Regions from separate parts of the Salinicoccus sesuvii genome, predicted to be linked through region 3. Evidence: predicted binding sites of a transcription regulator. Region 3 holds the regulator's gene; each other region holds the start of a gene.
The links. Region 3 encodes Rex, which represses fermentation and respiration genes when NADH is low (regulators of the CRP and FNR family bind a similar motif). Its sites were predicted from a motif close to TTGTGAAATATTTCACAA; they were not measured.
Positions count from the first base shown of each region.

Region 1: a site for Rex is predicted at 1,075-1,092, ahead of pflB (formate C-acetyltransferase). Genes of this name have one in related genera too.
Region 2: a site for Rex is predicted at 882-899, ahead of ACFOJ8_RS06925 (cytochrome c oxidase subunit 2A). Genes of this name have one in related genera too.
Region 4: a site for Rex is predicted at 1,228-1,245, ahead of ric (iron-sulfur cluster repair di-iron protein). Genes of this name have one in related genera too.

Region 1 covers NZ_JBHRWV010000009.1:196,599-198,803, forward strand. Annotated here, with positions in the region: gene pflB (formate C-acetyltransferase) at 1-1,023, opposite strand, end outside; gene ACFOJ8_RS11545 (TIGR04104 family putative zinc finger protein) at 1,214-1,537, shown strand; gene ACFOJ8_RS11550 (hypothetical protein) at 1,521-1,733, shown strand; gene ACFOJ8_RS11555 (class I SAM-dependent methyltransferase) at 1,823-2,205, shown strand, end outside.
Region 2 covers NZ_JBHRWV010000007.1:223,428-225,632, forward strand. Annotated here, with positions in the region: RNA gene ssrS (6S RNA) at 1-83, opposite strand, end outside; gene ACFOJ8_RS06920 (Crp/Fnr family transcriptional regulator) at 147-842, opposite strand; gene ACFOJ8_RS06925 (cytochrome c oxidase subunit 2A) at 960-1,109, shown strand; gene ACFOJ8_RS06930 (cytochrome c oxidase subunit II) at 1,123-1,605, shown strand; gene ACFOJ8_RS06935 (b(o/a)3-type cytochrome-c oxidase subunit 1) at 1,655-2,205, shown strand, end outside.
Region 3 covers NZ_JBHRWV010000010.1:4,629-6,833, reverse strand. Annotated here, with positions in the region: gene ACFOJ8_RS12085 (glycoside hydrolase family 32 protein) at 1-27, opposite strand, end outside; gene tatC (twin-arginine translocase subunit TatC) at 39-800, opposite strand; gene ACFOJ8_RS12075 (twin-arginine translocase TatA/TatE family subunit) at 855-1,121, opposite strand; gene ACFOJ8_RS12070 (redox-sensing transcriptional repressor Rex) at 1,132-1,764, opposite strand; gene ACFOJ8_RS12065 (ABC transporter ATP-binding protein) at 1,902-2,205, shown strand, end outside.
Region 4 covers NZ_JBHRWV010000006.1:3,366-5,570, reverse strand. Annotated here, with positions in the region: gene ACFOJ8_RS05610 (hypothetical protein) at 1-208, shown strand, start outside; gene ACFOJ8_RS05605 (hypothetical protein) at 244-399, opposite strand; gene ric (iron-sulfur cluster repair di-iron protein) at 457-1,149, opposite strand; gene ACFOJ8_RS05595 (PPK2 family polyphosphate kinase) at 1,327-2,187, shown strand.

The sequences.
Region 1 (2,205 bases), on a different contig from region 3:
GCCATCGATGCCGACACCACCAATGGACTCTGTCACCCAGGTCGGATCGCCAGAAAACAATTCATTATAATCGGGGGTGCGGGCAAATTTCACGAGACGTAGTTTCATGATGAAGTGATCTATGATTTCCTGTACCTCGGTTTCGGTGAGCATTCCTGCCTCGATATCACGGGATGCATATATATCCAAGAAAGTTGATGTACGACCTAGACTCATCGCTGCACCGTTCTGTTCTTTGACAGCTGCGAGGTATGCAAGATATGTCCATTGGACTGCTTCCTTGAAATCACGTGCTGGACGGGAGAGATCAAAACCGTAAGTCTCACCCAGACTCTTGAGTTCTGAAAGTGCACGATACTGTTCCGACATCTCTTCACGCAGACGAATGATCTCCTCAGTCATGACGCTCGTCATGCTGTCATATTCTTTCTTTTTCTCGGTCATGAGGAAATCAACACCATACAGAGCGACTCTACGATAGTCTCCGATGATTCTACCGCGTCCATAGGCATCGGGAAGACCAGTGATAATACCGGCCTTGCGACATGCCATCATTTCTTTCGAGTAGGCATCGAATACGCCCTGATTATGGGTCTTACGGTAGTTCGTAAAAATTCTTTCAGTCTCTTTATCCAGTTCGTATCCATAAGCATCACATGCCGCTTTTGCCATTCTTATACCACCGAATGGCTGCATAGATCGCTTGAATGGTTTTTCAGTCTGAAAACCGACAACCGTTTCCAGCTTCTTATCAAGGTAGCCTGCCCCATGGGAAGTAATGGTGGAGACGACCTTTGTATCCATATCCCACATACCGCCCCGTTCGCGTTCCTCTTTCGACAATTCCATTACTTGTTTCCATAGATGCTCCGTTGCTTTAGTAGGACCCGCCAAAAATTCATCTGTACCTTCGTATAGCGTATAGTTGAGTTGGATGAACGTTCTGACATCCACCTTTTCGCTCCATTGACCTGTTACGAACCCTTCCCATGCCTCATTTCTCGCGATTCGATCCTTTAACATAATAACTCCTCCAGTTATTGTTCAATTAATCACAAGTTTAGTATAGCACTATAGTGAATAAATTCACATATTATTTTTATAAATTTGTGACAACTTATCGTCTATATAATTGAGTTCCGACCCATTATTATGAGATAATGGAATAAATAGGATTATAGAAGATTTCTTTATTTTCAGGAGGTTTTGGGAGATGACACGATGCGCGCATTGCGGAAACCGCTGGACAATCGGAGATAAACTGAGAGAGTCGTTCAAATTTTCGTTTGATCGCAGTATGACCTGTCCCTACTGTGGGGAGAAACAGTATCTTACGCGTAGATATATGAAGAAAAGCATGCTTATTACTTTTTTAATGAGCTTGATCATGTTTCTACCATCCTTTTTCAGTGTGACATGGCAGGTTCACGTTGCATTTATAATCATTTCAATACCCACTGCTTTTTTTCTGATTCTATATACCTTTGAACTCACTAGTGCGTATGAAGGGGATTTTTGGGATGACCAGATACGGTAGAAATATCGCTGTGATTGCCTTGTTACTTTCTATCCAATTGTTTATCTTCAATTATTGGCTGGATTTTGTGTGGTGGGGCAATGTATTCTTGATTATAGGGGCGTTATTTGCCATAGGGACTAATGTTGTAGCTATATGGCATGCTAGAAAGTATAATTATGATATTAGCGATAACAACTATATGAAAGGGATATAGATACGGATATTGAAAGGTGGCAATACAATGTGGTTATTGTATCTGATTTCAAACCTGTAGTTTAGAACAAATTACAGGAGGAGATAAGAATGACAAAAAATTGGGCAGAGAAGTTTTATGAAACACAGTATCGCATACTGAGGCAAGAGGGCGAAATCACTGATTACGAAAAACATTTTGCTAAAGATATAAAAGAGCAGCTTGGCAAACCGCTTGGCAATATACTCGAACTCGGTGCCTGGGACGGCAGGTTAGCCCGCACCTTGGCTGCCCATGCTGAAAGCATTACTACAGTTGAGCTGGTTCCAGAGATGGTCTCAGTGGCTAAAAGCCATTCTACGCCCAATATAATGGCGTTATGCGGCAACTTCTATGAAATTGAGCTTGATAATACTTTCGATACAGTGCTCTACATGGATGGATTTGGTGTCGGTGAGGATAGAGACCAGTTGTTATTACTTGAGCGAATACG
Region 2 (2,205 bases), on a different contig from region 3:
TTGTAGGAAAACAACCGGGCTCCCGTTAAAAAAAGTGTTAGGTCAAAATATAATTCAACACATCACGCACTTCCCAGATATTCCTGTTACGAATATATTAGCATACTACCCCAAAAAAAGAAACAAAAAACACTTGATTATCTCATCTAAAATATCTGGCATATATCCAGCGAACAGTTCTCACAGTTTACCTGCTTTTTCAGCGCTATTATATCATGCACTGTAATCTGTTTGCGGTCGATTGACAGTATCCCTTCTTGCTTCAACTCAGTCATCATACGATTAATCCCTTCCCTTGAAGTTCCGCACATGGCTGCAAGATTCTGATTGGTCAACTGTGTTGTGATCGTAATCCCTTGCCCAGTCTTAGTGCCAAAGGAATTACATAACCGGATCAGTATGGATGCTAGTGCACCACTCTTGCCATACATGGAAAGATCTCTGAGTTTTGTGGCCTGGCGACTACCATCGATATCTAGCCACTGCATCCACTCCGCCATCAGCGCTTGATCAGACAATATTTTCATCTCAAAACTCTCTCGCTCGAAACTTTGGATAACGCAATCCGTCTTTGCTCGTGCGTAGGTAGTGTGCTCCTTTATTCCACAAAAAAGAGAAGTGGCCCCAAATATCCCATCCTGGACGAGCAAGCTTGTGACGAGTTCCTTGCCCTCTTCATGCATCCTACTGATAAATACTTCCCCTTCGATGACCATATGTATCCATCCTGCACGATCTCCAGAATGGTAGATGTATTCCCCTTTATTCACCTTCGTACTTTTCCCATGCGATTTGAGTAGTCCAATAATCTCCAAAGGTCTAAATAGAGTGTTGCTTTCCATTATCCTCACCCCGACTTCCTAAGTAAATTTTATCATAAAATGTGATTTTTATCACTTTTTTTCGAGAACATATTCAGTATCATCAACATTATAAAGTCACGTTCAAGGAGTGAAGAAATGTCCAATAAAAATAAACCGGTGATACCTCATGAAGACGATCATAATAATCTCGATCTCCGCGGTACACTTGCTATGGTGCTGGCACTCGGCGCTTTGATGGTAGTCAGCTGGTTCGGTATATTCATGCTATTCATGGAAAGAATGTAAGGAGGAACAACTAATGCACAAGTACGAAAAAATATGGATGACACTTGGATCTGCTTCTCTTGCCATCTTCCTGGCTATACTCGGTATATCATCTGTACATGCAGGTCACACACCAGCAGCAAGTGGCATAGAGACAATCAATCCAGATTTTGTGGAAAGTGACTCGCGGTTTGGCAATCCAGGATTATATGAATCCGATTCTGGAGACTACGACTACGACTTATACTTCACAGCCAGCGCGTTCATGTATGAGCCACGTGAAGTCGAGATTCCAAAAGGATCACGTGTCAGAATACAGGCAGCAACTAAAGACGTCATTCATGGCTTCTCTGTCGCAGGTACAAATGTCAATATGATGGTGGAACCAGGTCTTGTTTCGACATATACTGCCAATTTCAATAAAACCGGTGAGTTCCTGATCATCTGCAACGAATACTGCGGTGTTGGACATGCCGATATGATATCAATGATAAAGGTGGTGGATGTAGTTGAATAGAACAGTTAGAAATGCAGGTCCCATCACTCGAAAAGATGCCAAGCTGGTCATGGCACATATGTATTGGGTCATCTTTGCGCTCGCCATCGGCGGTACTGCCGGATTACTCCAGACATTGGTTCGATCCGGGCAGTTCGAGTTGCCGTTTGGTATTGGGTACTATCAATTACTTACGCTCCACGGTGTCATCCTTGCTCTGGTTATGACGACATACTTCATTATGGGATATCAGATTGCCTCCCTATCAAAAACTTGCGGGGCGTTTACTGATACTGAAAGAAAGCTCGGATGGATCGGTTATTTCGTCATGACCGTAGGTACACTGATGGCTGCAGCAATGATTGCTACGAATGAAGCATCAGTTCTCTATACTTTCTATGCACCACTTCAAGCACATGTCTTATTCTATATAGGTCTCGCACTAGTCATTGTCGGTTCATGGATTTCTGCCGTCGGTCAGCTGATGCGTTACGCAAGATGGAAAAAAGCACATCCCGGTGAGAAAACACCACTGCTCTCTTATATGGCATCAATCAACAACGTTATGTGGATTGTCTGTACAATTGGTGTTGCTACAACGGTATTATTCCAGTTTGTTCC
Region 3 (2,205 bases):
TGCTTCTTCATCCCAATTGAATTTCACCTGGAACCCCCCTATTCGGAATCCAACGATTCCTCTAGTGCTTTTTGCTCTGCTTTCAGATATCTACGATAGCCGATTTTGGAAATGTAGATGCTAATTTCATAAAGAATAATCATCGGTATAGTAATCATGACATGCGTCATCACATCCGGTGGTGCAATAAGCGCTGCGACCACCAACAAAATGAAGTAGGCATATTTTCTGTTCTGCTTCAAAAAGGATGGCGTCAATAGTCCTAGCTGGGTTAAGAACAAGACTAGAATCGGCATCTGGAATATGATTCCGAATGGCAACACCGTCCTGAAAAGGAAGCCAAAATACTGGTTGATTCCAATCGTCGTTTCGATACCCATGTCCTCGGATAATTCGAACGTGAACTGGATGATATAGGGCACAAGAACGAAATAACCAAAAGCCATACCGAGTAGCATCAGGATCATGACAATCGGTATATAACTCAAAGTCAGCTTCTGCTCATTACTGTATAACCCCGGAGAAACAAATGCCCAGAGTTGATAGAGAATTACTGGCAGCACAATAACGAAACCGATGACAACGATAATCATTAAATAAATTTTCAATGGATCCGTTACCTGGAATGCATGCATCTGTATTGCTTGTGTCCATGGAGCATTCTGCATATGATAAATCAATGGCTTAGACAGGAAAAAACCGATGATCAATGCACCTACGAAAAAGTACATGACAATCAGTAGCCGCTTTCTCAATTCATCCAGATGCTCGGTAATCTCCCTTTTTTCCGAGTCGTTCATAATTCGTTTTCACCTCTTCAAAAAAAAGGCGGCTTTCGCCACCCCTTTGGATCTTTATACTTTAGTTTCTTCAACCTTTTCAACTTCGACTGTTTCGATCTTCTTTGGTTGTTGTTTCTTATCGCGTTCGTCGTCATCGTCATCATCATCAGTGGCGAGACCTTTGGTTGCATCTTTAAATTCTCTTAAAGTTGAACCCATTGCGCGTCCGAATTGAGGCAATTTTTTAGGTCCGAATATGATCAATGCTACAACAGCAATCACGATCATACTTGTCGGGCCTACTGCCATCAGCGTCACCGGCATTAATGTTTCGAGCATAGTATCCCTCCTAGATATGTTTCATATAAAAGAATAGTGCCTGTAATTCAACGCTCAAATCTATATTATGGACATAGATTTCATCACTTACGTTCAATCTGATCGGCGTGAAGTTGAGTATGCCTTTGATACCCGCTTCCACCAGACGCTCAGCCATATTTTGACTGACTTCAGCTGGCAGGGTGAGTATCGCGACGTCTATGCCGTGCTGACTGACCAGATCTTCAAGCTCATCCGAATGATATACTGCCGTGCCATTGATGGATGTCCCGACGATCTGAGCATTACTATCAAAAGCAGCTACCACATTCATTCTATCATTTATGTTGTTGAATTTGTAGTTTAATAATGCACTGCCCAAATTCCCTGCACCAATGATCGCTACGTTCCTCACTTCGTTACCCTGGATATGCTCCATGAAGAAATTCAGCAGGCTCTTGACATTGTAGCCGTAACCTTTCCTGCCGAGCTCACCAAAGTAGGAGAAATCTCTCCTAATTGTGGCTGAATCAATATCCAGTGCTTCGCTGATCTCTCTTGAGGAAACTCTATCTACACTGGATTTTTCGGCGTTCTTGAAAAATCTATAGTATAAAGGAAGACGTTTCATTGTTGCGTTTGGGATTTTCTTTTTACTATTCAAATGTCCCACACCTCTTCTATTGCACTCTGTTGGTATATTATAGCATATCTCCATTTTCATAGTGTAGTCATTGTCATTTAATTTCATCGTTTTTTTGACTCATTTATTGTAAAATTGAATGGAGTGGGGGAATTAATATGATAGTAATGCAATTAGGAAATGTAGGAAAGTCTTTCGGTACAGACCAGATTTTCTCAAATATAAACCTTGAAATAAAAAAAGGTGAAACAGTCGGTATCGTCGGCAAAAACGGTGCCGGCAAGACGACATTAATGAAGATGATGGCCGGGGAACTCGGTATTGAAGAAGGCAGAATCACAACTCCGAAGGGTATTGCAATTGGATACCTTACCCAGCAGATGACACTTGAATCCACTCAGACTGTAAGGGATGAAATGATGCGACCCTTCGCCGATCTACTGTATACCCAAGAGGAAATGA
Region 4 (2,205 bases), on a different contig from region 3:
AACAGGCATAAGAAGACAGGACTCATGGCAGTTTTATCTGCTTTTTAACATTTACGCGCTATTGTTAATTTCTGTACTTGATCAGTTGGGTGGTACTTCCCACATCGGTATTCATCCAGGTGCTTTGCCCTTTTGGTTCCTAGCAGCTACCGCTATACTGGCAACATACATAACGTATCGTAGAAATCAGAAAACAGCGGCACACTAAAAGGGAAGGCATGTTGCCTTCCCTTTTATGTGTTTCTAGCGGATGATCAGGTGTTTAATGAAAGACCACATTCCCCAAAGTATGAACTCTATTATTGAATCCGGTCTTTTTTGAACATTCAACTGCAGAGGCTCATAGTCATTTTCGCGGTATCCTAGTAGTGGGTCATACTGATTATAATGTTTACGCATTCATCACACCCCTTTTGTTAATTATAACATTAACGGAATATTCAAACAAATTTAAGGCTAAATGACACTCCGTACCCTTTCGAACAGTACGTTATTCTCGAGATGAATATGGTCGAACGTATCTTTCTCGAGTTTTTCCAGTCTGGCATAGACAAGCTGATATGTGCCACATGCCGATCCGCGAGGGGTGAAATCATCCGTAATGTCTCGCATTTCCTTTAATATATCTCCCACCACCTCATGCTCCGATTCGAGTGCACTGACATGCGGCTTGACGGTTTCTACGAGCGCTGACGTCGGATTCTGCATGAATCTATTGATGAGTGGAAACACATTCCTGTCCTCCTCTGACGTATGGGCAACCATCTCATTTTTTAGCGTCTTATAGAGCGTTTCTAGTCTTACTAAATGCGGCTCATTCGGACCATGTTTTCTCGCCACTTTAGTGATATAAGGTGTCAGTGCCGAAAGTTCATTCAAAAGCTCCCGGTGATACCTGTTTTGGATGAAGGTAATGATAGCAGCCTCGTCCAAGTACCTCATGTCGATGCCACTACCTTCATGCTGATCGATGCCGCTTATCTCTTTGAGCACTTCCTCTAGATCTAGCCCGCGTGCATCAACCGCTTCTGCGAGGGATATCCTGCCGCCACAACAGTAATCAATTCTCTTCTCTCTAAATATATCTGCACTTTTAGGAATCTCCTTAACGATATCGCTGACCCACATTTTCTCATTGACCACAGCCATGCTAACACTCCTTTTAAAGATGTATTTTTTATACATCTTTAATGTATCATATAACTATGCTATTGAATCATCACTTATATGTGAATGATTGAACATTCAGTGACAATATTCAATTGAATGCACTTCGCGTTTAATTTATCCGCCTATGGGTACAACGTTGAAAAGGAGCGGATGCATATGAATCTCGATAGTTATCGACTAACCGGAGAGAACACAATTCGTCTGAGTGACTACAAGACCAGTGAAAACAAGTCGCACGATAACGAAGACATTAGAAATGACATCATCCCCCCACTTGTAAAAAGACTTAAAGATCTTCATCTCAAAATGAATGCTGAAGAGAAACACGGTATATTAGTTGTACTGCAAGCGCTTGATGCTGCGGGTAAAGATGAAGCCATCAGTTATATATTCTCGAACCTCAACCCCCAGGGACTGAAGACGACCACGCTCGGTAAGCCGACTGAAACAGAGCGGAAGCACGACTATCTTTGGCGCCTGCACGACGCCCTGCCCGCTCATGGTGAAGTTGGTATACTGAACCGTTCGCACTATGAAGAAGTCATTGCGCCTCGCATCCATGACGTATTATCGGAAGGTGATTATCCAGAAGGCGCAGACGACAATACACTTTGGTCACTGCGTTTTGAACAGATACGAAACTACGAGAGATATCTTCATCAGAACAATATCCACATCGTGAAATTCTTTTTTCATATGTCTAAGGATGAACAAAAACGCCGTCTGCTTGCAAGGATGAAAGACCCGGATAAGCAGTGGGAATTCTCGTTTTCTGATGTCGAGGAACGGGAATACTGGGACGATTATCAGAAGGTATTCGAGGACATGTTGAATGAAACTTCTACCGACTATGCTCCGTGGTATGTCCTGCCTGCAGACGACGCGTGGCATACTCGTCGTCTCGTCAATGAGATCATGGTCGACTTGCTTCGGAAAATTGACCCAAAATACCCTGAAATGACCGGAGAAGACAAAGAGAAGCTCAAGGCGTACATCAGAAAACTGGAGGACGAATAAACTGATGCTTGAAAAAAC